One region of the Streptomyces sp. NPDC051664 genome, then DNA from elsewhere that is predicted to be linked to it. Evidence: riboswitches for the same ligand, from Rfam matches in the RefSeq annotation. Region 1 holds a riboswitch; each other region holds the start of a gene.
The links. Region 1 has a riboswitch for thiamine pyrophosphate ahead of ACIA8E_RS00140 (thiamine ABC transporter substrate binding subunit). Riboswitches for the same ligand answer to the same signal wherever they lie in the genome.
Positions count from the first base shown of each region.

Region 2: another riboswitch for thiamine pyrophosphate. It lies ahead of thiC (phosphomethylpyrimidine synthase ThiC); the one in region 1 lies ahead of ACIA8E_RS00140 (thiamine ABC transporter substrate binding subunit).
Region 3: another riboswitch for thiamine pyrophosphate. It lies ahead of thiO (glycine oxidase ThiO); the one in region 1 lies ahead of ACIA8E_RS00140 (thiamine ABC transporter substrate binding subunit).

Region 1 is NZ_JBITCU010000001.1:27,497-34,760, reverse strand. It holds gene pyrH (UMP kinase) at 2-778, shown strand; gene frr (ribosome recycling factor) at 961-1,518, shown strand; gene ACIA8E_RS00160 (phosphatidate cytidylyltransferase) at 1,518-2,606, shown strand; gene ACIA8E_RS00155 (hypothetical protein) at 2,804-3,055, opposite strand; gene ACIA8E_RS00150 (DUF6233 domain-containing protein) at 3,082-3,423, opposite strand; gene rlmN (23S rRNA (adenine(2503)-C(2))-methyltransferase RlmN) at 3,643-4,749, shown strand; TPP riboswitch at 4,786-4,902, shown strand; gene ACIA8E_RS00140 (thiamine ABC transporter substrate binding subunit) at 4,976-6,097, shown strand; gene ACIA8E_RS00135 (ABC transporter permease) at 6,217-7,264, shown strand, end outside.
Region 2 is NZ_JBITCU010000006.1:173,580-180,843, forward strand. It holds gene ACIA8E_RS14300 (cupin domain-containing protein) at 22-339, shown strand; gene ACIA8E_RS14305 (DUF5326 family protein) at 477-695, shown strand; gene ACIA8E_RS14310 (IclR family transcriptional regulator) at 943-1,713, shown strand; gene ACIA8E_RS14315 (SsgA family sporulation/cell division regulator) at 1,815-2,252, shown strand; gene ACIA8E_RS14320 (YibE/F family protein) at 2,348-3,685, opposite strand; TPP riboswitch at 3,757-3,890, shown strand; gene thiC (phosphomethylpyrimidine synthase ThiC) at 3,883-5,658, shown strand; gene ACIA8E_RS14330 (hypothetical protein) at 5,818-6,642, opposite strand; gene ACIA8E_RS14335 (metallophosphoesterase) at 6,825-7,264, opposite strand, start outside.
Region 3 is NZ_JBITCU010000004.1:203,881-211,144, reverse strand. It holds gene ACIA8E_RS10015 (hypothetical protein) at 1-555, opposite strand, end outside; gene metF (methylenetetrahydrofolate reductase [NAD(P)H]) at 608-1,525, opposite strand; gene thiE (thiamine phosphate synthase) at 1,661-2,314, opposite strand; gene ACIA8E_RS10000 (Rv2175c family DNA-binding protein) at 2,458-2,823, opposite strand; gene ACIA8E_RS09995 (NAD(P)/FAD-dependent oxidoreductase) at 2,928-4,118, opposite strand; gene ACIA8E_RS09990 (hypothetical protein) at 4,216-4,557, opposite strand; TPP riboswitch at 4,609-4,721, shown strand; gene thiO (glycine oxidase ThiO) at 4,719-5,951, shown strand; gene thiS (sulfur carrier protein ThiS) at 5,948-6,166, shown strand; gene ACIA8E_RS09975 (thiazole synthase) at 6,169-6,963, shown strand; gene pknB (Stk1 family PASTA domain-containing Ser/Thr kinase) at 7,099-7,264, shown strand, end outside.

The DNA.
Region 1 (7,264 bases):
CATGAACAAGGACGCGGACGCCGCAAAAGGTGACCAGAAGCGCGAGGACGGCAAGGTGCCCGGGCGCTTCATGCTGAAGCTGTCCGGCGAGGCGTTCGCCGGCGGCGGGGGTCTCGGTGTCGACCCCGACGTCGTACACGCCATCGCCCGGGAAATCGCGGCGGTCGTCCGGGGCGGTGCCGAAATCGCGGTCGTCATCGGCGGCGGCAACTTCTTCCGCGGTGCCGAGCTCCAGCAGCGCGGCATGGACCGGGCGCGCTCCGACTACATGGGCATGCTCGGCACGGTCATGAACTGCCTCGCGCTCCAGGACTTCCTGGAGAAGGAGGGCATCGACTCCCGGGTCCAGACCGCCATCACCATGGGCCAGGTCGCGGAGCCGTACATCCCGCTGCGCGCCGTGCGCCACCTGGAGAAGGGCCGCGTCGTCATCTTCGGTGCCGGTATGGGCATGCCGTACTTCTCCACCGACACCACTGCCGCCCAGCGCGCCCTGGAGATCGACGCCGAGGGTCTGCTGATGGGCAAGAACGGTGTGGACGGTGTCTACGACTCCGACCCCAAGACCAACCCCGACGCGGTGAAGTTCGACGCTCTGGAGTACAGCGAGGTGCTCGCCCGCGATCTCAAGATCGCCGACGCCACCGCCATCACACTCTGCCGTGACAACCGGCTGCCGATCCTTGTCTTCGAGCTCACCGCGACCGGCAATATCGCCCGTGCCGTCAAGGGTGAGAAGATCGGCACGCTCGTGAGCGACCAGGGCACCCGGGCCTGAGAACCGGGGGGACGGCTCCGGGGGATCCCGGTGCAGTCCCGGAGCTCTTCGGGAACACTCCTGGAAGGGCCCCGAACGATGGACAACGGCCTGCCGGTCGGACACCGTGCAGGTGAGGACGCGACGCAGGACCCGCCGGGCCGGAGCAAGCCGGGCCCACTCTAGACACGCAGGAGCACGTGGTGATCGAAGAAACCCTCCTCGAGGCCGAGGAGAAGATGGAGAAGGCCGTCGTGGTCGCGAAAGAGGACTTCGCCGCGATCCGCACCGGCCGTGCGCACCCGGCGATGTTCAACAAGATCGTCGCCGACTACTACGGCGCGCTGACCCCGATCAACCAGCTGGCCTCTTTCTCGGTTCCCGAGCCGCGGATGGCCGTCGTGACGCCGTTCGACAAGAGCGCTCTGCGCAACATCGAGCAGGCGATCCGTGACTCCGACCTCGGCGTCAACCCGAGCAACGACGGCAATATCATCCGGGTGAACTTCCCGGACCTCACCGAGGAGCGTCGCCGCGACTACATCAAGGTCGCGAAGACGAAGGCCGAGGACTCCAAGATCTCGATCCGGGCCGTCCGCCGCAAGGCCAAGGAGACCCTGGACAAGCTGGTCAAGGACAAGGAGTCCGGCGAGGACGAGGTGCGCCGCGCCGAGAAGGAGCTCGACGACACCACTGCGAAGTACGTCGCGCAGGTCGACGAGCTGCTCAAGCACAAGGAAGCCGAGCTGCTCGAAGTCTGATGAACGACTCTTCCTGGGGCGCTCCGCAGGCCGGCTACTGGGGTGCGCCCGAGATGCAGGCTGCTCCGGCGGGTCCTGCATACGATGTGCATGACGCCCAGCACACTCGGCCCATGCCCATCGTGCCTGACGTTCCCGACGCAGGTAGAGACGCTGACGACCGTGACGACCGTGACGAGCGGGACAGGGGAGCCGCCCGCCGGGGCGGTGGCCCCCTGTTCCGTGACGAGAAGCCGCAGGAGCCCATGTCCACCCCGCCGCCCCCGCAGAAGAAACGTGCGGGCCGTGATCTGCGAGCCGCCATAGGGGTCGGCGTGGGGCTCGGTGCCGTCATCGTCGCCTCGCTCTTCATCGTCAAGGCCGTCTTCATCGGTGTGATAGCGATCGCCGTCGTCGTCGGCCTCTGGGAGCTCACCTCCCGGCTCGAGGAGCGCAAGGGCATCAAGGCGCCGCTCGTACCGCTCGCGGTCGGCGGCGCGGCGATGATCGTGGCCGGCTATGTCCGCGGCGCCGAGGGCGCGTGGGTCGCGATGGCGCTGACCGCCCTGGCGTTGCTCGTCTGGCGGATGACCGAGCCGCCGGAGGGGTATCTCAAGGACGTCACGGCCGGAGTCTTCGCCGCGTTCTACGTACCGTTCCTGGCCACCTTCGTCGCGATGTTGCTGAGCGCGGACGACGGGCCGCAGCGGGTCCTCACCTTCCTGCTGCTGACCGTGGTCAGTGACACGGGGGCGTACGCCGTCGGCTGGCGCTTCGGCAAGCACAAGCTCGCGCCGCGGATCAGCCCCGGCAAGACCCGCGAGGGCCTGTTCGGGGCGGTCGCCTTCGCGATGGTCGCCGGTGCGCTGTGCATGCAGTTCCTGATCGACGGTGGCACCTGGTGGCAGGGTCTGCTGCTCGGCCTCGCCGTCGCCGCCAGCGCCACCCTCGGCGACCTGGGTGAGTCCATGATCAAGCGGGATCTCGGGATCAAGGACATGGGCACGCTGCTGCCGGGTCACGGTGGGATCATGGACCGGCTGGACTCGCTGCTGCCGACCGCTCCGGTGGTCTGGCTGCTGCTGGTGCTGTTCGTCGGCTCCAGCTGAACAGTCGGGTCGCCACCCATCCTGACCTGCTTTTTTGTGAGTGAGGGTCCGTTGTCCAGAGGGCGGCGGGCCCTCACTCTTCTGTCTGCGGGACTGCAAGAACCATGCCTGTTCACGGGCATGGCGGAAACCGGGGATCCAATTCCTGAAGCGGGTGTCGGCCCACCTGTCCCGATTCGAGGTTGCTGTGGGTCTGTCTACGGCTGCGGGCCGGGCGGGCCGGCAGTCTCATCGACAGAGGCCGCGCCGTACTGGTGTGGTCGGCCGCCCTGCCACTGCACCCATCGTGGGTCGTCCAGTACGTCACCGGCGTCGGGCAGGCCCGCGCGGCGCAGGAACTCGATCACGTCGTCGTCGCTGCGGGCGAGGCCCGCGACCTGGGCGCGGATCGTCACCCGACGGCCACCCGTTCCGGCTGGGCGGTGGATGACGATGGGTGCTTCGCTCATGTCCTCAGGTTCCGATGGTCCGTGGTTCACAGCACTCCCAGCTCTCTGTCCGGCCGGCAGTACGGGCAGGCCGTGATGCCGTCTTCCGTGAGCGCACGCAGGGCCTGCTCCCGGGTCATCGGCTTGGTTCTCTTGCCGCCCATGCCGCAGTCGCCCGTGTGGACGGCGTCGGCATGGGACGTGCCACCCGCGCGCTGCAGGGAGAGTCTCCAGTCGGGTGCCGGCGGCGGCAGGGTGCGTGCTGCCCGGACGGCCGCGGCCTCGCGTTCTTCCAGCTCGGCGATCGTCCGATCGGTTCGGCCGAGCTGATACGCCTGCCACTCGCGCACGATGCGCAGGCGATCCAGACGAGAGAAGTTTTCGGACACGTATTCGATTCTAGGTCTCGGTGGGACGCTGTGCGTACCACTCGCCTTTCGTGCGATCGGTCACTGTCCCTCGGGGCGGCTGGGCCGTCCGTGGGCCGCCAAAGGGCCGCCGACGTCGACTGATGACGACCGACGACGACCGGGCGTGTGCGCACCTCATCCCTCCTGAGCTGGTGAAGGCCTCTGCGACCACGGCGTGTCTGCAACACTGGAGGAACCATGCCTAAGCCCGGAGAACTCACTTTCGTCGCGCCCCGCGGAGCCAAGAAGCCGCCGCGGCACCTCGCCGACCTCACGCCCGCCGAGCGCAAGGAAGCCGTCGCCGCGATCGGCGAGAAGCCTTTCCGTGCGCAGCAGCTGTCGCAGCACTACTTCGCGCGGTACGCGCACGACCCGGCGGAATGGACCAACATCCCGGCCGGTTCGCGGGACAAGCTCGCCGAGGCGATGTTCCCCGACCTGATGTCCGTGGTCCGGCACATCAGCTGTGACGACGACACGACCCGTAAGACGCTGTGGAAGCTGCATGACGGGACGCTGGTCGAGTCCGTCCTCATGCGGTACCCGGAGCGGGTGACGATGTGCATCTCGTCGCAGGCCGGATGCGGGATGAACTGCCCGTTCTGTGCGACGGGGCAGGCCGGCCTGGACCGCAATCTGTCGACCGCCGAGATCGTCCACCAGATCGTGGACGGCATGCGGGCGCTGCGCGACGGAGAGGTGCCGGGCGGGCCCGCACGGCTCTCCAACATCGTCTTCATGGGCATGGGCGAGCCCCTGGCCAACTACAAGCGGGTGGTCGGCGCGATCCGTCGGCTGACCGACCCCGAGCCGGACGGCCTCGGCCTGTCTCAGCGCGGGATCACCGTCTCCACCGTGGGCCTGGTGCCGGCCATGCTGCGCTTCGCCGACGAGGGCTTCAAGTGCCGGCTCGCGGTCTCGCTGCATGCGCCGGACGACGAGCTGCGGGACACGCTCGTGCCGGTGAACACGCGCTGGAAGGTGCGTGAGGTGCTCGACGCGGCATGGGAGTACGCGGAGAAGTCCGGCCGCCGGATCTCCATCGAGTACGCGCTGATCCGCGACATCAACGACCAGGCCTGGCGTGGTGACCTGCTCGGCCGGCTCCTCAAGGGCAAGCGTGTGCATGTCAACTTGATTCCGTTGAACCCGACGCCCGGCTCCAAGTGGACCGCCTCGCGGCCCGAGGACGAGAAGGCGTTCGTCGAGGCGATCGCCGCCCACGGGGTGCCCGTGACCGTGCGGGACACCCGCGGTCAGGAGATCGACGGGGCGTGCGGGCAGCTGGCGGCATCCGAGCGCTGAAAGACGGCCCGTGTAATCTGGGCCGAAATCAATTTCATATTCCGACAGGGGAGCGCCACAGCGCTGAGAGTGCGGCACCGACGACAGGTTGGCCGCAGACCCTCTGAACCTCGCCCGGGTCATTCCGGGTAGGAAGTTCGGTCATCAACTCATGCTGTTGCGCCCTGCCCACCTCCCGGTGGGCAGGGCCGCGTCTCTTCCTGGTCAAACCCAGGAGGAATCAACAATGAGCACCACCGGTACCACGCGCCGCACCAAGCAGCTTGCGGCGACGGCCGTCGCGGCCGCGCTCGGCGTCACGGCACTCGCCGGCTGCAGCAGTTCCGACGGCTCGGCCTCCGGGGCCGGCGGCACGAAGGGCTCCGGGTCCAAGACCGTGACCCTGGTCAGCCATGACTCCTTCAACGCTTCCAAGGACGTACTGAAGGCGTTCACCCAGGAGACCGGCTACACCGTCAAGGTGCTCAAGAGCGGTGACGCCGGCGCCGCACTCAACCAGGAGATCCTGACCAAGGGATCCCCGCGCGGCGATGTGTTCTTCGGCGTCGACAACACGCTGCTCTCCCGCGCCCTCGACAACGGTCTGTTCACGCCGTACGAAGCGAAGGGCAGCGACCGGGTCGCGGCCGATACCCAGCTGGACGCGACCAAGCACCGGGTCACGCCGATCGACACCGGCGACATCTGCATCAACTACGACAAGAAGTACTTCGCCGACCGGAAGCTCGCGCCGCCGACGACCTTCGACGACCTGGCGAAGCCCGCGTACAGGAACCTCCTCGTCACGGAGAACGCCGCGACCTCGTCGCCCGGGCTCGGCTTCCTGCTGGGCACCGTCGCCGCCTACGGCGAGAACGGCTACCAGGATTACTGGAAGAAGCTGAAGAGCAACGGCGTCAAGGTCGTCGACGGCTGGGAGCAGGCGTACAACGAGGAGTTCTCCGGCTCCGCGGGCGGCAAGAAGGCCAAGGCCGACCGGCCGCTCGTCGTGTCGTACGCCTCCAGCCCGCCGGCCGAGGTGCTGTACGCGAAGCCGCAGCCGACCGAGGCCCCGACGGGGGTCGCGACCGGCACCTGCTTCCGCCAGATCGAGTTCGCGGGGTTGCTGAACGGCGCGAGGAACGAGGCCGGGGGCAAGGCTCTGCTGGACTTCCTGATCAGCAAGAAGTTCCAGGAGGACATGCCGCTCAACATGTTCGTGAGCCCGGTCACCAAGGACGCGAAGCTGCCGGAGATCTTCACCGAGTTCGGCGCGACGGTCGACAAGCCGACCACCGTGGCCCCCGACACCATCGCCAAGAACCGTGAGCAGTGGGTCCAGTCGTGGTCCTCGCTCGTAGTGAAGTAACGAAGACGCCCGCACCCGGCCCGGGCGCGCGCGGGGCAGGTCCGCGCGCCCGGCCGGGGCGCGCGGCGGGCGCCGCACGCCCGAGGGCGTGGCGCGGGGGCGCGGTGCGGCTCGGACTGATGGCCGTGCCCGTCGCGTTCTTCGCGGTGTTCTTCGCCTACCCCGTCGTCGCGATCGTCGGCCGCGGGCTGAAGGCCGACGGCGTCTGGCAGTTCGGCCGGATCGGCGAGGTGCTCAGCCGGCCGGACATCCTCGGCGTCCTCTGGTTCACCACCTGGCAGGCGCTCGCCTCGACCGCGCTGACCCTGCTGATCGCGCTGCCCGGCGCCTATGTCTTCGCCCGCTTCGACTTTCCCGGCAAACAACTGCTGCGGGCGGTCGTCACGGTGCCGTTCGTCCTGCCGACCGTCGTCGTCGGGACGGCCTTCCTGGCGCTGCTCGGGCGCGGCGGCTTCCTCGACGAACTGGCGGGCGTACGGCTCGACACCACCGTGTGGGCGATCCTGCTCGCCCATGTCTTCTTCAACTACGCGGTGGTCGTACGGACCGTCGGCGGCCTGTGGTCGCAGCTCGACCCACGGCAGGAGGAGGCCGCCCGGGTGCTGGGCGCCGGGCGGTTGGCAGCGTGGCGGCGGGTGACGCTGCCGGCCCTCGCGCCCGCCGTGGCCGCCGCGGCGCTGATGGTCTTCCTCTTCACGTTCACCTCCTTCGGGGTCGTGCAGATCCTCGGCGGTCCGGCGTACTCCACGCTGGAGGTGGAGATCTACCGGCAGACCGCCCAGCTGCTCGACCTCCCCACGGCCGCCGTGCTGACGATGGTGCAGTTCGCCGCCGTCGGCGCGGTCCTGGCTGTACACGCCTGGACCGTGCGGCGCAGGGAGACGGCGCTGAAGCTGGTTGACCCGGCGCAGACCGCCCGCAGGCCGCGCGGCGCCGGGCAGCGGGCGCTGCTCGGCGGGGTCCTGCTGACCGTGCTGGTGCTGATCCTGCTGCCGCTCGGCGTGCTGGTGGAGCGCTCGCTGGACGTGCCCGGCGGCCATGGCTTCGACTACTACCGCGCTCTGCGGTCCGTGGACGCGAGCGGCGGCACTTTCCTGGTCGCGCCGCTCGAAGCGATCTGGAACTCACTGCAGTACGCCCTGGTCGCGACCGCGATCGCGCTGGTCG
Region 2 (7,264 bases), on a different contig from region 1:
AAAGCAAGGGGCGGACGGGCCATGAAGGCATTCAGGCTGGACGAACTGGAGGCGGAACGGGCCGCCAACGACGGCGCGTATCTGCAGTTCCTGCGGGAACGGAACATGTCCGTCGGCCTGTACGCGCTGGACGCCGGCGACCTCGATCCGCAGCAGCCGCACAACCAGGACGAGGTCTACTTCGTCGTCAGCGGCCGCGCCTCGATCACCGTAGGCATGGAGACCACACAGGTGGGCAGAGGGAGCGTGGTGTACGTACCGGCCGGTGTGGCCCACAAGTTCCACCACATCACCGAGGATCTGCGGGTCATGGTGGTCTTCTCTCCGCCGGAGAGCTGAGCCGGGCCCTCAGGGATCCCTAAGGGTTCGATCAGGGGAGTTCGGGGGCTCCGGTGCCCCCGCAGGCCACCCCCGCGCCTCTAGCATCGAAGCAGGTGCTCATCGAAGCCGTTACGCACAGAGACGAGGTTGGGACGATGGCCGTTCGGGAGATATTCGCGGGGATGCCCTGGTGGGTGAAGTGGGTCGCGGTGCCCGTCATCGCGATCGTCGTGTTCGGCGGCCTGATCGCCAGCGTGATCGGGTTCGTGATCGGTCTGCTCTTCAAGGTCCTGGTCTTCGTGATCCTGGTCGGCGGGCTCGTGTTCGTCGTACGGAAGTTCATGTCGTCCTCGTCGTCGCGCGGCGACTGGTAGGCGGCGGCCGGTCACCAGTCGGGCAATTAGCCCAGCTGAGCTAAGTACAAGACGAAACGACGCCCCTCGCGGATGCTGCCGATACAGTGGCGGTCCGCTGCCGTTGCCTGGGAAACAACTGTCCGCCACCACCCTGACCAGTGGTTTGTGTACACACCCGGTCTCCGGACCCCAGGTCTGCGGCAGGTCCGTGGGGGCGGCCCCCACGAACGGGCTGACTGCCCGTCACCACGCCTGGGGGTGACCTTTGACCACGGCATCGAGTACCGCTGTCCCGACGTTGATCGGTTCGGTTCAGCGGGCGTTGAGGCTGTTGGAGGCTGTGGGCGCCCATCGGGACGGGGCGCCTGCGAAGCAGCTCGCACGGGAAGCGGGGCTTCCCCTTCCCACTGCCTATCACCTGTTGCGCACCCTGACCCACGAAGGCTATCTGCGCCGGGAGAACGGCGTATTCCTCTTCGGCTCCGCCGCCGAGAGGCTGGTCGACGACGGTGCGCTGCAGAATCGTCGCAGCACCATGGCCCAGTCGCTGGCCCGCTGGCGCGACATCATCGGTGCACCGGTGTACTGCGCCGTCTACCGCGAGGGTGAGATCGAACTCATCGCGGTCGCCGACACCCCCGCAGCACCGGCGGTCGAGGAGTGGGCCTCGTTCCGGGAGACCGGACATGCCCATGCGATCGGCCAGTGTCTCTTGAGCCGGCTCGACGAGAAGGCCCGTGAGGACCATCTGGATCGTCACCCTGTGCAGCCGCTGACCCGCTACTCGGTGCGGGACCGACCGGCTTTTCTTGAGCGTTTGAGGTCGTTGGAGCGAACCGAACCTGTTGTCGAACGACAGGAGTACGCCCTCGGAACGGTCTGCGCCGCCATCCCGATCGCAGTCGGCTACACGGCTGCCGCCATGGCCATTTCGGTACCTCTCGAGGAAGAAGAACGCTTGCTCCCCGCAGTCGAACGACTACGCGGTGAAGTGGCGAGCCTCTTGCGTTCGTTGGTGTTCTCTATCAGTATCTGAAAAATCACTCCTTGTGATCTGCTATCGCGTACACCACGATGGCGTCAATAGGGCCATGGGGGATCATTCCTGGCCAGATTCATCTACTGCGGGGTTGAACGATGCGCGAGTCGGTTCAAGCTGAGGTCATGATGAGTTTTCTCGTCTCCGAGGAGCTCTCATTCCGTATCCCGGTGGAGCTCCGGTACGAGGTATGCGATCCGTACGCGATCCGGATGACCTTCCATCTGCCCGGCGACGCCCCCGTCACCTGGGCTTTCGGTCGTGAGCTTCTGTTGGACGGCCTCAACAGCCCCAGCGGTGACGGTGATGTGCACATCAGTCCCACTGAGCCCGAGGGGCTGTCCGACGTACACATCCGGCTTCAGGTCGGCGCGGACCGCGCTCTCTTCAGGGCCGGCACGGCGCCACTCGTCGCGTTTCTCGACCGGACGGACAAGCTCGTCCCCCTCGGCCAGGAGTGCACGCTGAGTGACTTCGAGGGCAACCTCGAGGAGGCGCTGGGCCGGATCCTGGCCAAGGAACAGAACGCCGGTTGAAAAGGTTTGCGCCGACGGATGGCGCGCCGGTCGAACGCGGTATCTGCCGAACGGGTGATATGCACTCCGCGCCGGGACGGCCACAGCCTTGAGCGTCAATGCCTCGCCCTGCGACGCCGGCCCCTTCCGTTCCGTGCGGGTGCCGAAGCTTCGGTTCCCGCGCCGAGCCCTGTGCGGTCCGCGGAGACGACCAGCGCCGCCAGCACCGTCGTCACCGGCACCGAGGCGACCAGTCCGATCGACCCGACCAGCGTTCGTACGATCTCCTCCGCCACGAGTTCGCTGTTGGCCACCGTGCCCACACTGCTCTGCGCGATCGAGAACAGCAGCAGCAAGGGAAGCGCGGCGCCGGCGTAGGCGAGCACCAGCGTGTTGACCACTGAGGCGATGTGGTCGCGACCGATCCTGATGCCTGCCCGGTACAGCTTCCGCGCGCCCATCGTCGGGTCGGCCTGGTGCAGTTCCCAGACCGCCGATGTCTGGGTGACCGTCACATCGTCCAGCACGCCGAGCGAGCCGATGATGACACCGGCCAGCAGCAGGCCGCTCATGTCGATGTGGGGGTACAGGCCGTGGATGAGGCCGGTGCTGTCGTCGGTGTTGCCGGTCAGGCTCGCCCAGTCGATGAAGAGCGAACCGAGCAGCCCGATCAGCAGCAGTGAGATCAGCGTGCCGATGACCGCGACCGAGGTGCGGGCGGTCAGCCCATGGCACATGTAGAGCGCGATCAGCATGATCGCGCTGGCCCCGATGACCGCGACCAGCAGCGGGTTCGAACCCTGCAGGATCGCGGGGAGGATGAACAGGGTCAGCACGGCGAACGACACGGCGAGCGCGATCAGCGCCATCACCCCGCGCAGCCTGCCCACCACGACCACTGCGAGAGCGAAGATCCCGGCCAGCAGAGCCATCGGGACTTTCCGGTCCACATCCGTCACGGAGTACTGAAGGTCATGGGGCGCGTCGGGGGCGTACGCGACGATCACGCCCTGTCCCTCGTGCAACTGCCGTGGCGCGTCGGGCTGGACGATCTCGACGAAGGTCCTTCCCTTGTCGTGGCCGGTCGTCACCTCGATCGTGGCCTTCTCGCACAGCCCCGGCTCCTGGCCGGGAGTGGCGTTCCCCGACGGCGTCGTGGTGTTGCCGGTGGCAGCGGTCTGCGCGGCGTTCACGTCCTTGCAGTCGACCTTGTCGACGTTCACCACCGTGGCCTGCTGGGTCTGCCGGTCGAAGCCGACGCCGGTGCGCTCGTGCGCGGGTGCACCGCCCGGCCAGAGCACCACCAGGCCGACGACGACAGCGGTGGTGAACGGGATCAGGACGGCCGCGATGACCTTGCGCAGATGCTTCGAGACCGGCGCCGCAGGCCCGTGACTGTGCGAGTGACCGTGCTGATGGTCCTGCGGTCCGGAGTCATTTTGAGGGGACGTCACCGGGGGATCATCGCAAGAAGTGAAGGGGTCCACTGTTCAGTACGCCTCGAAGGGCGCTAGCTTGATGACACCTTTGTACACGCGGGAGCTCGGAGCACCGGGCTGAGAGGGCGCTGATATCCGTACATCCGTACGGGACAGGCTGCGCCGACCGCCGAACCTGTTACCGGGTAATGCCGGCGTAGGGAGTAGGTCTCATGACCACATCGGACGCACGCACGCCTGCCTCGAACCAGAGTGACGAGGCCGGAAAGTCCATCGGCTGGCACAAGGGATACGTCCAGGGCTCGCGCCCGGACCTCCGGGTGCCGGTCCGGCAGGTGCACCTGACCAACGGCAACGCCGTGACGCTGTACGACACGTCGGGGCCGTACACCGATCCCACCACGGACACCGACGTCCGCCGCGGCCTCGCGCCGCTGCGGGAGAACTGGATCGTCGCCCGCGGCGACACCGAGGAGTACGCGGGCCGCCCGGTCCGCCCCGAGGACGACGGGCTCAAGCACACCTCGCCGCGCGGCGGACTGCGCAACCTCGACGCGGTCTTCCCCGGTCGCCCGCGGCAGCCGCGCCGCAGCCGCGAGGGGCAGCCGGTGACCCAGCTCGCGTACGCCCGGCGGGGCGAGATCACCCCGGAGATGGAGTACGTGGCGATCCGGGAGAACGTCGAACCCGAGGTCGTACGCGAGGAGATCGCCGCGGGCCGGGCGGTCCTGCCGGCCAATGTCAACCACCCGGAGATCGAGCCGATGATCATCGGTAGGCGGTTCCTGGTGAAGGTCAACGCCAACATCGGCAACTCCGCGGTCACCTCCTCCATCGAGGAGGAGGTCGAGAAGATGACGTGGGCGACGCGGTGGGGCGCCGACACGGTCATGGATCTCTCCACCGGCCGCAACATTCACACCACCCGTGAGTGGGTTCTGCGTAACTCCCCGGTGCCGATCGGCACCGTTCCGCTCTACCAGGCCCTCGAAAAGGTCGACGGCAGGGCGGAGGAACTGACCTGGGAGATCTACAAGGACACCGTCATCGAGCAGGCCGAGCAGGGCGTCGACTACATGACGGTCCATGCCGGCGTGCGCCTCCCGTACGTCCCGCTCACCGCCCGCCGCAAGACCGGCATCGTCTCCCGCGGCGGCTCGATCATGGCGGCCTGGTGCCTGGCGCACCACAAGGAGTCGTTCCTGTATGAGAACTTCGAGGAGCTCTGCGAGATCCTCGCGACGTACGACGTGACGTACTCGCTGGGCGACGGGCTGCGTCCCGGCTCGATCGCCGACGCCAACGACGAGGCGCAGTTCGCCGAACTGCGCACGCTCGGCGAACTCAACTCGATCGCCAAGCGGTTCGGCGTCCAGACGATGATCGAGGGCCCGGGCCATGTCCCGATGCACAAGATCAAGGAGAACATCGACCTCCAGCAGGAGATCTGCGAGGAGGCGCCGTTCTACACGCTCGGCCCGCTGACCACCGATGTAGCCCCGGCGTACGACCACATCACTTCGGGCATCGGCGCCGCGATGATCGCCTGGTGGGGGACGGCGATGCTCTGCTACGTCACGCCCAAGGAGCACCTGGGCCTGCCCAACCGGGACGACGTGAAGACGGGCGTCATCACCTACAAGATCGCGGCCCATGCGGCGGACCTCGCCAAGGGGCACCCGGGTGCGCAGGACTGGGACGACGCGCTGTCGGACGCACGCTTCGAGTTCCGGTGGGAGGACCAGTTCAATCTGGCTCTCGACCCGGACACGGCGCGGGAGTTCCATGACGAGACGCTGCCGGCGGAACCGGCGAAGACGGCGCACTTCTGCTCGATGTGCGGCCCGAAGTTCTGCTCGATGAAGATCTCTCAGGACATCCGTCGTGAGCACGGCGGTTCGCAGTCGGAGATCGAGGCGGGCATGGCGGAGAAGTCCAAGGAGTTCGCGGCGGCCGGCAACCGCGTCTATCTGCCGATCGCGGACTGAGTCATCGGGTGGTGTACTGCGCCGGGGCGCTGCGAGAACCGTCGCGGCGCAGTGCACGTCTCCAGGCCGAAAGCCTGAAGGAGGAGCCGGGCCACGGGTACGAGGAGAGACCGGCTCCGATCGCCGGCACGAGGACGACGAACAAGGGATTCGACCCGGTCAGTCCAGCTCGTGTTCCGGGCCGCCGAAGTCCGGGCTGGTGAAGTCGGGGCTGGTGAACGACGGGCGGGGACCCGCCGCCGGGCCCTCTTCCGGGCCCGAGAAGTCCGGCCTGGAGTAGCCGATCTTCGGGATGCGGTTGGCCGAACGGTGCGGTGTACGTGATGCGGGGCCGGCCGTGGGATCGGCGAGCGCATCCCGCAGGAACGGCAGGATGCCCCGCTCCAGCAGCGCATGGCGCCAGGCCTCCCTGGCGCGCGCCACATCCTCCGGCAGCTCGTCCTCGGTTTCCTCGGCCGGCAGCGACGTCGAGCCGTTGCGCAGCGCCGTGGTGAGCAGTCCGATGGCGGCGGCCAGTATCGCTGCCGCCATGACCGCGGCGAAGAACCAGCCGGCGGTGACCATGGTGTCGGCGAACGACGGGGGCCTGCTGAGCATCTTCAGGATGTAGCCGACCAGCAGGAAGATCAGGGCGGCGGTGCCCGCGAGCATCGGCGCCAGGACGGTGACGACCGCCCCTATGCCGGCGCCAGGCCGGTCCGGATCGTCAGCTTCGGACCCGAGGCCCGAGCCCTGGGCCGAGTCGGCGGCCGGTCCGCGCAGCTCTTCGCGGACCTTCACGTAGTGGTCGTACTCGGTGGCTGCCGCCGCGGTGATCAGAGCCGTGGCGTTCAGCGCCATGGTGCGCAGCTGTTCCGTGTTGAGCCGTTCACCGACTCCGGCCAGATCCGGTCGTTCGTGAGCGTGGCGTAGCGCATCGCCGAGGATCCGCTCGTACTCGGGTCGGTCCTCGGCCAGCAGGTGCGGAGCGCTGTTCATGTGCATCCCCCGATGCTCCGTTGGGCCTGAGTACCCGCTTGGACCGGGCAGTTGGGCGGAAACGGAGGAGAGCCTGCTACTGATAGGCCGATGGTAGAGCGCCCACGGCACGGGGTGACAGGGGGTTTCCGTAAATAGGCCCAGTGGTCGGCGTGGTCAGGTCGTGGATGCGTCTTCCCCGAAGACCGTCAGTCATGCAAGGGCAGCCGGACGACCAGCAGCTTTCCGGCCATGGTCACGCCGCCGTCCATGGCGATGGCGAACCCGTCCGCGTACACGTGCGGGCCGTCCACCACGGGGCCGGCGCTGTCCTCGCCGTCCTCCGAGCCGACCTCGCCGAGCAGATACGGAATGGGGCTGTGACCATGGACGATGCGCTGTCCGCCGTACGCCGCCATCAGCTCCTGGACTGCCTGCGAGCCCCCCTCGTCGCGGAAGGCGAACCGCCTGGTGAGCTTGCGGAACAGGTCCCAGCACTCGTCGGCGTCGTTACGCGTGAGAATGGCATGCACGGTCTCGTTGACGTCTTCGATGGTGGAGCCGTACTCGAGGTACGCCGTCGTGTCGGAGTGCATCAGAAGGTGCCCGTCCTCCTCGACGACCGCGTCGAGACGGGACATCCACTGGA
Region 3 (7,264 bases), on a different contig from region 1:
GCCGGGCACGCCGCTGTACGTGGAGTAGTCGGTGTACGGGTCGTACGCACCGTACTGGGGCTGCCCCTGAGCCTGCTGGGACTCCTGCTGCGGGACGGGATCGGTATAGATGCCGTACTGCCCGGTGTCGTCCGGCAGCGGTTCCGGCTCGTAGACGGCGGCCGCCGGCGCGGGTGCGGCGTTCTCCGCCTCGTCCTCGCCCTCCCGGTCGTACCCCACTTCCAGGTCCGACACCTCGAGCGTGGGCTCCCGGCGGGTGTCCCGGTCACCGCTGCTTCGACGGCGACGGCTCTCGCCCGGGCTGCCCCCTATGGCCCAGCCGGTCGAGAAGCCGCGCCGGAAGGAGAGCGTGACGTACGTCTGGCCGATGGCGAACGCGATCGCTCCGACGGCGATGACGGGCACGGACGGCATCAGCACGCCGACGACCACACCGGCGAAGCCGGTGAAGGCGAGCAGACGCCAGCGCAGCCGCGCCTTGTACTGCAGGAGCACCTCGCCGAGCAGCCACAGCGCCACGATGCCGAACGCGATGTAGAGGACCGTCCAGCCCATGCCCGCCCCCATTTCTACGGCCGCCGCCCGGGATCATGGCGGGTACGGCCGGTCACGACTGCTTGTGCAGTCCGAGATTCTCGTAGATTTCGAGCGTTGCCGTCGAGTTGTTGAGCGTAATGAAGTGCAGCCCGGGCACACCCTCGGAGCGCAGCCTCGCGCAGAACTCCGTCGCGAACTCGATGCCAATGGAGCGTACAGCGGCTGCGTCGTCCTTGACGGCAAGGATGCGGTCTTTCAGGGACGAGGGCAGCGTCGCGTTGCTGAGCTGCGGAAACCGCTCCAACTGCTTGACGCTGGTGAGCGGCATGACCTCGGGGATGACGGGCGTGTCGCAACCCGCAGCAACCACGCGGTCACGCATCCGCAAATAGTCGTCCGGATCGAAGAACATCTGCGTGATCGCATAGTCGGCACCCGCGCGGCACTTGTCCACGAAATGCCGGATGTCGGTGTCCCAGTCGGTCGAGCGCGGATGCATCTCGGGAAATGCCGCGACCCCGACGCAGAAATCGCCGGATTCCTTGATGAGCCGGACGAGGTCGGCCGCGTACCGCACACCCTCCGGGTGCTCGACCCACGCGCCCATCGGGTCGCCCGGCGGGTCGCCGCGCACGGCGAGGATGTTCCTGATCCCGGCGTCGGCGTACTGCCCGATCATGTTGCGCAGTTCGGCGACGGAGTGGTTGACGGCCGTGAGGTGCGCGACCGGGGTGAGCGTGGAGTCGGCGGCGATCTGCTGGGTGGCTCTGACCGTCCCGGCCCGGGTGGAACCACCGGCCCCGTACGTCACGGAGACGAAGCTCGGGCCCACCGCCTCGACCCGGCGCAACGCATTCCAGAGATTACGCTCGCCCTTCTCGGTCTTGGGCGCCCAGAACTCGAACGAATACGAAGTCTTGCCGGTCGCCAGCAGCTCACGCACGGTGCGTGCGTGATCCGTCCTGGTAGAGGGAGTGCCAAGGGCCATACTGCAGATTAACCAGGGCGCGACGGTCCCCCAACCGGACCAGCGGCAATTGCCCGAATTGACTGGTGGTTTGTCCACCCTTCGGACAGTCCTCCGACCTGCTCCGGATGACCTGTGATTTCCGTGACGCGCCTGTCAGCCGTCGGCGCGCGCCCTGATCCGCTTCGTCAGCTCCGCGGTGGCCGCCACCGGGTCGTCGGCCTCGGTGATCGCCCGTACGACGACGACCCTGCGCGCTCCCGCGTCCAGCACCTCGTCGAGGTTGCCCGCGTCGATCCCGCCGATGGCGAACCAGGGGCGCGGCTGGGCGAGAGAGGCGGCGTACCGCACGAGGTCGAGGCCGGGGGCGTGCCGGCCGGGCTTGGTGGGGGTGGGCCAGCAGGGTCCGGTGCAGAAGTAGTCCACGCCGGGCTCGGCGACGGCGGCGTCGACCTCGGGCTCCGCGTGCGTGGAGCGGCCGATCACCACGTCCTCGCCGATGATGGCGCGGGCGGCGGGGACCGGCAGGTCTCCCTGGCCGAGGTGGAGCACGTCGGACCCGATGGCGTGGGCGACATCGGCCCGGTCGTTCACGGCGAGGAGCTTGCCGTGGCGTCGGCAGGCGTCGGCGAGGACCGCGAGGTGTTCGAGCTCCTCGGCCGCCTCCATGCCCTTGTCGCGCAGCTGGACGATGTCCACCCCGGAGGAAAGCACAGCATCGAGGAAGGCGGGCAGGTCGCCCTGGCGCCTGCGGGCATCCGTGCACAGATAGAGCCGGGCGTCGGACAGCAGCTCGCGAGGCGTGGGCATGGCGAGGTTCCCCCTTGATACAGCTGTACGGAATTCAGCGGTACGACACGGTCGGGCTGGTACAGCGGTGCGGCGTGCTGCGAGGGTACGGGCCGGGCCGTTCGGAACGGACCGTGCCCGTACCCCGCGTGCGGTTGTCCCGGTCAGACGGCGAGCGCCTGGGCGCGGCGCTTCACCTCCGTGCCGCGATTCTCGCTCAGCGCCTGCGCGGGGGTACCCGGCAGGGTCGGGTCGGGAGTGAAGAGCCACTCCAGCATCTCTTCGTCGGTGTAGCCGTCGTCCCTCAGGAGCGTCAGGGTGCCGGAGAGGCCCTTGACCACCTTGTTGCCGTCGATGAAGGCAACAGGCACCTGGAGCGTCCGGTTCTCACCACGTCGTACGGCGATGAGCTGGCCCTCCTTGACCAGCTGCCGCACGCGCGTCACCTCGACATCGAGCATTTCCGCGATGTCGGGAAGGTGGAGCCAGGCGGGGACGAGAGCATCAATCTTTGCGTCAATCTCGGTCACGGGGTCAAGCGTGCCATCCCGGACCGACAGTCGGCACGCGGACCCGACCGGACGGGGGTCGACCCAGTGCCCGCAAGGGCTCCGGAACCCCTCCGGGCGTGCCGCTACGGGGCATCGGCCCTGGCCGACTTCAGCGGTACGGCGGGGTCGGCTGCCCGCACCGGATCCAGCCGTGCCCCCGCCTCGATGAGTTTGCGCCCCTGGGCCAGATCGCGCGGCCGCCCGACGGCGAGGACGGCGACCAGTGCGCCGCCCCGCAGCCAGCACACGGACCAGGCGGGATCGGCCGGGTCACCACGCCAGATCAGGGTGTCCGCGCCCCCGTGATGGCCCGCGTACTGCACGAACCGGTCGAACTGCTCGGACCAGAAGTACGGCACGGGGTCGTATGCCAGGAGCTGCGACGCCCCGTCCGCACCGGCACCGATGATGTTGGCGGCGGCGGTCCGGGGCCCTTGGACGGCGTTGTCCCAGTGGTGGACGAGGAGCCGTGTGCCGTACCTCGCGGAGGGGAAGGAGGCGCAGTCCCCGACCGCATACACATCGGGCAGCGAGGTGCGCAGCGCGGCGTCGGCGGTCACCGATCCGTCCGGACCGAGGGCGATGCCGGAGCCGGCCAGCCAGCCGGTGGCGGGCCGGGCGCCGATCCCGACGACCACCGCTCCGGCGGCAACCGTGCGGCCGTCCGCGAGGACCACACTGCCGGGCTCGATCCGGGCCACCGGGGCGCCGGTGAGGAGTTCGGCGCCGCTCTGCGCGTACCAGCGGGCCATCGGGGCAGCGACCTCGGCGGGCAGGACGCCCGCGAGCGGCCGTTCGGCGGCCTCGACGACGGTGACCTCGCAGCCCGCGGCGCGGGCTGCGGTGGCGAATTCGGCGCCGATCCAGCCCGCGCCGACGACCACGACGGTGTGCTGCTGGTCGAGGACCGGCCGTAGCCGTGCGGCGTCGTCGAGGGTGCGCAGCAGATGGACGCCGGGCACCCCCTCGGAGCCGGGCAGCACCACCGGTTCGGCGCCGGAGGCGATGACCAGGACGTCGTACGGTACGGGGCCCGTCAGGGTGTCCAGTTCGTGCGCGTCGGCCCGTACGCCGGTCACGTCACGGCCCAGTTGCAGCTCGATGCCCAACTCTTCGAAGTCGATGTCGAAGGCGGAGCCTTCGGCCGTGCCGAGCAGCACCGCCTTGGACAGCGGGGGCCGGTCGTACGGCTGGTGGGGTTCGGCACCGATCAGGGCGACCGGGCCGGTGAAGCCCTGTTCCCGCAGGGCCACCGCGGTCTGCACGCCGGCCATGCCCGCACCGACGATGACGACGCGGCGCTCTGTCCGCCGGCCAGGCTGCTCTGTCTGCTGTTCGCTCACCTGTCCACCTTAAGCATCTGACGAACCATCAGGTTGCGAGTTCCTCGACCACGCTCGTCCCGCTGCCCTCCTGCGACTCCCCTTCCCAGCGCTCCTCCAGCCGCACCCGGCCGTCCGCAAGGCCGACGACGGTGGAGACGCAGTGTCCGCAGGAGGTCGATCCGTCCTGCTTCAACTGGACGTAGCGGAAGTCGAGTCGATCGCCGGTGCGAGTGCCGACGAGATGGCCCCGGACCACGTCCCCGCCCGCGTAGTCGGCCCAGATCGCGCCCTTCTCCTCGTGGTACGTGAAGCGGGTCCGGGTGCCGACCTGACCCGGCGCCTGGTCGGCGACCGGCGAGAGGACAAGTCCGTCGAGTGAACGGGCCACGGTGGCCGCTCCCTTACTGGGGCCGGGTGACGGGGTTTAGGGTGGCCGACGTAAGACACTCGCGGGAGCCCGGACGCACCGGGCTGAGAGGGAGGCTGGGCGGCCTCCGACCGTACGAACCTGATCCGGGTCATGCCGGCGAAGGGAGGGGCTGGACGCCCATGCGATCCTCCGGGAGCACATCAGCAGACGGATCCGGCGTACCCGGATCCGACGTCCTCGTCATCGGGGGCGGAATCATCGGTCTGGTGACCGCCTGGCGGGCGGCGCAGCGCGGCCTGCGCACCGCGGTCGTCGACCCCGACCCGGGCGGCGGTGCTGCCCGGGTCGCGGCCGGAATGCTCGCCGCCGTCACCGAACTCCACTACGGCGAGCAGATGCTGCTCGGTCTCAATCTCGCCTCCGCCGCGCGCTACCCGGCCTTCGCGGCCGAACTGGAGGCGGCGAGCGGCCAGGACATCGGCTTCCGGGCCTGCGGCACCCTCGCGGTCGCCCTGGACTCCGACGACCGCGCCCATCTGCGGGAACTGCACGCGCTCCAGCACCGTTCGGGGCTGCAGTCGGAGTGGCTCACCGGCCGCGAGTGCCGCCGCCTGGAACCGATGCTGGCGCCGGGTGTGCGCGGCGGTCTGCGGGTCGACGGCGACCACCAGGTCGACCCCCGCCGGCTGGCCGCCGCCCTGCTGACGGCCTGCGAACGGGCCGGGGTGGTCTTCCACCGCGACCGGGCGGAACGCCTCGTGGTGGTGCGGGACCGGGCAGCCGGAGCCGTACTGGCAGCCGGCACGGAGCTCGCAGCCGACCGGATCGTGCTCGCCGCGGGCAGCCTCAGCGGACGGCTCGCGGGGCTGCCGGACGAGGTCGTGCCGCCCGTCCGGCCGGTGAAGGGGCAGGTGCTGCGGCTGACCGTGCCCGCCGTGTACGCGCCGTTCCTCACCCGGACCGTACGAGCCGTGGTCCGCGGCAGCCATGTCTATCTCGTCCCGCGCGAGAACGGCGAGTTGGTCGTCGGCGCCACCAGCGAGGAGATGGGCTGGGACACCACGGTCACGGCGGGCGGGGTGTACGAGCTGCTGCGCGACGCCCACGAGCTGGTGCCCGGCATCACCGAACTGCCGCTCACCGAGACCCGGGCCGGCCTGCGCCCCGCCTCCCCCGACAACGCCCCGCTGCTCGGCCCCACCGCCCTGCCGGGCCTGTATCTCGCCACCGGCCACCACCGCAACGGGGTGCTGCTCACCCCCGTCACCGGCGACGCCATGGCCGAGCTCCTGACCACCGGCGAGCTGCCCGCCGTGGCCCGCCCGTTCACCCCCGGGCGGTTCGGGCCCGCCGTACCGCCGCCCGCCGCGCCCCCCGCCACCGCCTCCGCACGTCAGGAGCAGCCCGCATGACCGACTCCGTCGCGCTCTCCGTGTCCGTGAACGGCGACCCCCGCTCGATCGCCGCCGGCACCACCCTGGAAGCCCTCGTCGCCACCCTCACCGCTGCGCCCTCCGGCGTCGCGGCCGCCGTCAACGAGACCGTCGTCCCCCGCAGCCGGTGGTCCACCGCCGCGCTCGCCGACGGCGACCGGATCGAAGTTCTCACCGCGGTCCAGGGAGGCTGACCATGTCCGACGATCTCTTCACCCTCGGCGACACGACGTTCGGCTCCCGGCTGATCATGGGAACGGGCGGGGCGCCCAGCCTCGACGTGCTGGAACGCTCGCTGACCGCGTCGGGCACCGAGCTGACCACCGTCGCGATGCGCCGCCTCGATCCGACCGTGCAGGGTTCGGTGCTCTCCGTGCTGGAACGGCTCTCGATCCGCGTCCTGCCGAACACGGCGGGCTGCTTCACCGCGGGCGAGGCCGTGCTGACCGCGCGGCTGGCCCGCGAGGCGCTGGGCACCGACTGGATCAAGCTGGAGGTGGTGGCCGACGAGCGGACCCTGCTGCCCGACCCGATCGAGCTGCTGGACGCCGCGGAGACGCTGGTGGACGACGGCTTCACCGTCCTCCCGTACACGAATGACGACCCGGTGCTGGCCCGGAAGCTGGAGGACGTGGGATGTGCGGCGATCATGCCGCTCGGCTCCCCGATCGGCTCCGGTCTCGGCATCCGCAACCCGCACAACTTCCAGCTGATCGTCGAGCACGCCCGGGTACCGGTGATTCTCGACGCCGGCGCCGGGACCGCATCGGACGCGGCGCTCGCGATGGAGCTGGGGTGCGCGGCAGTGATGCTGGCGTCGGCGGTGACCCGGGCGCAGGAACCCGAGCTGATGGCGGCGGCGATGCGGCACGCGGTGGACGGCGGACGGCTGGCCTACCGCGCGGGCCGGATCCCCCGGCGCCACTTCGCCGAGGCGTCGTCACCGATGGAGGGGCGGGCTGCGCTGGACCCGGAGCGGCCCGCGTTCTGAGCACTCGTACGCACGCGGAGCGCACGGTGCCGCAGGCGTGTGACGCACATGTCCCTGTCACGGCTCGGCTGCAGTACGGACCCGGGATCGCCCGGCCCGTCAGCCATGTCCTCGGCGGCTCGTAGACTCGCTCGTGTGGATACGACCCTCCAGGACCCTTCCCCGGCCTTCGGCCAGGGAGACCCCATCGTCGGGCAGCTGCTCGACGGCCGCTACCGCGTCGATGCCCGCATCGCCGTGGGCGGGATGGCCACGGTCTACCGGGCCATGGACACCCGGCTCGACCGGGTTCTCGCCCTCA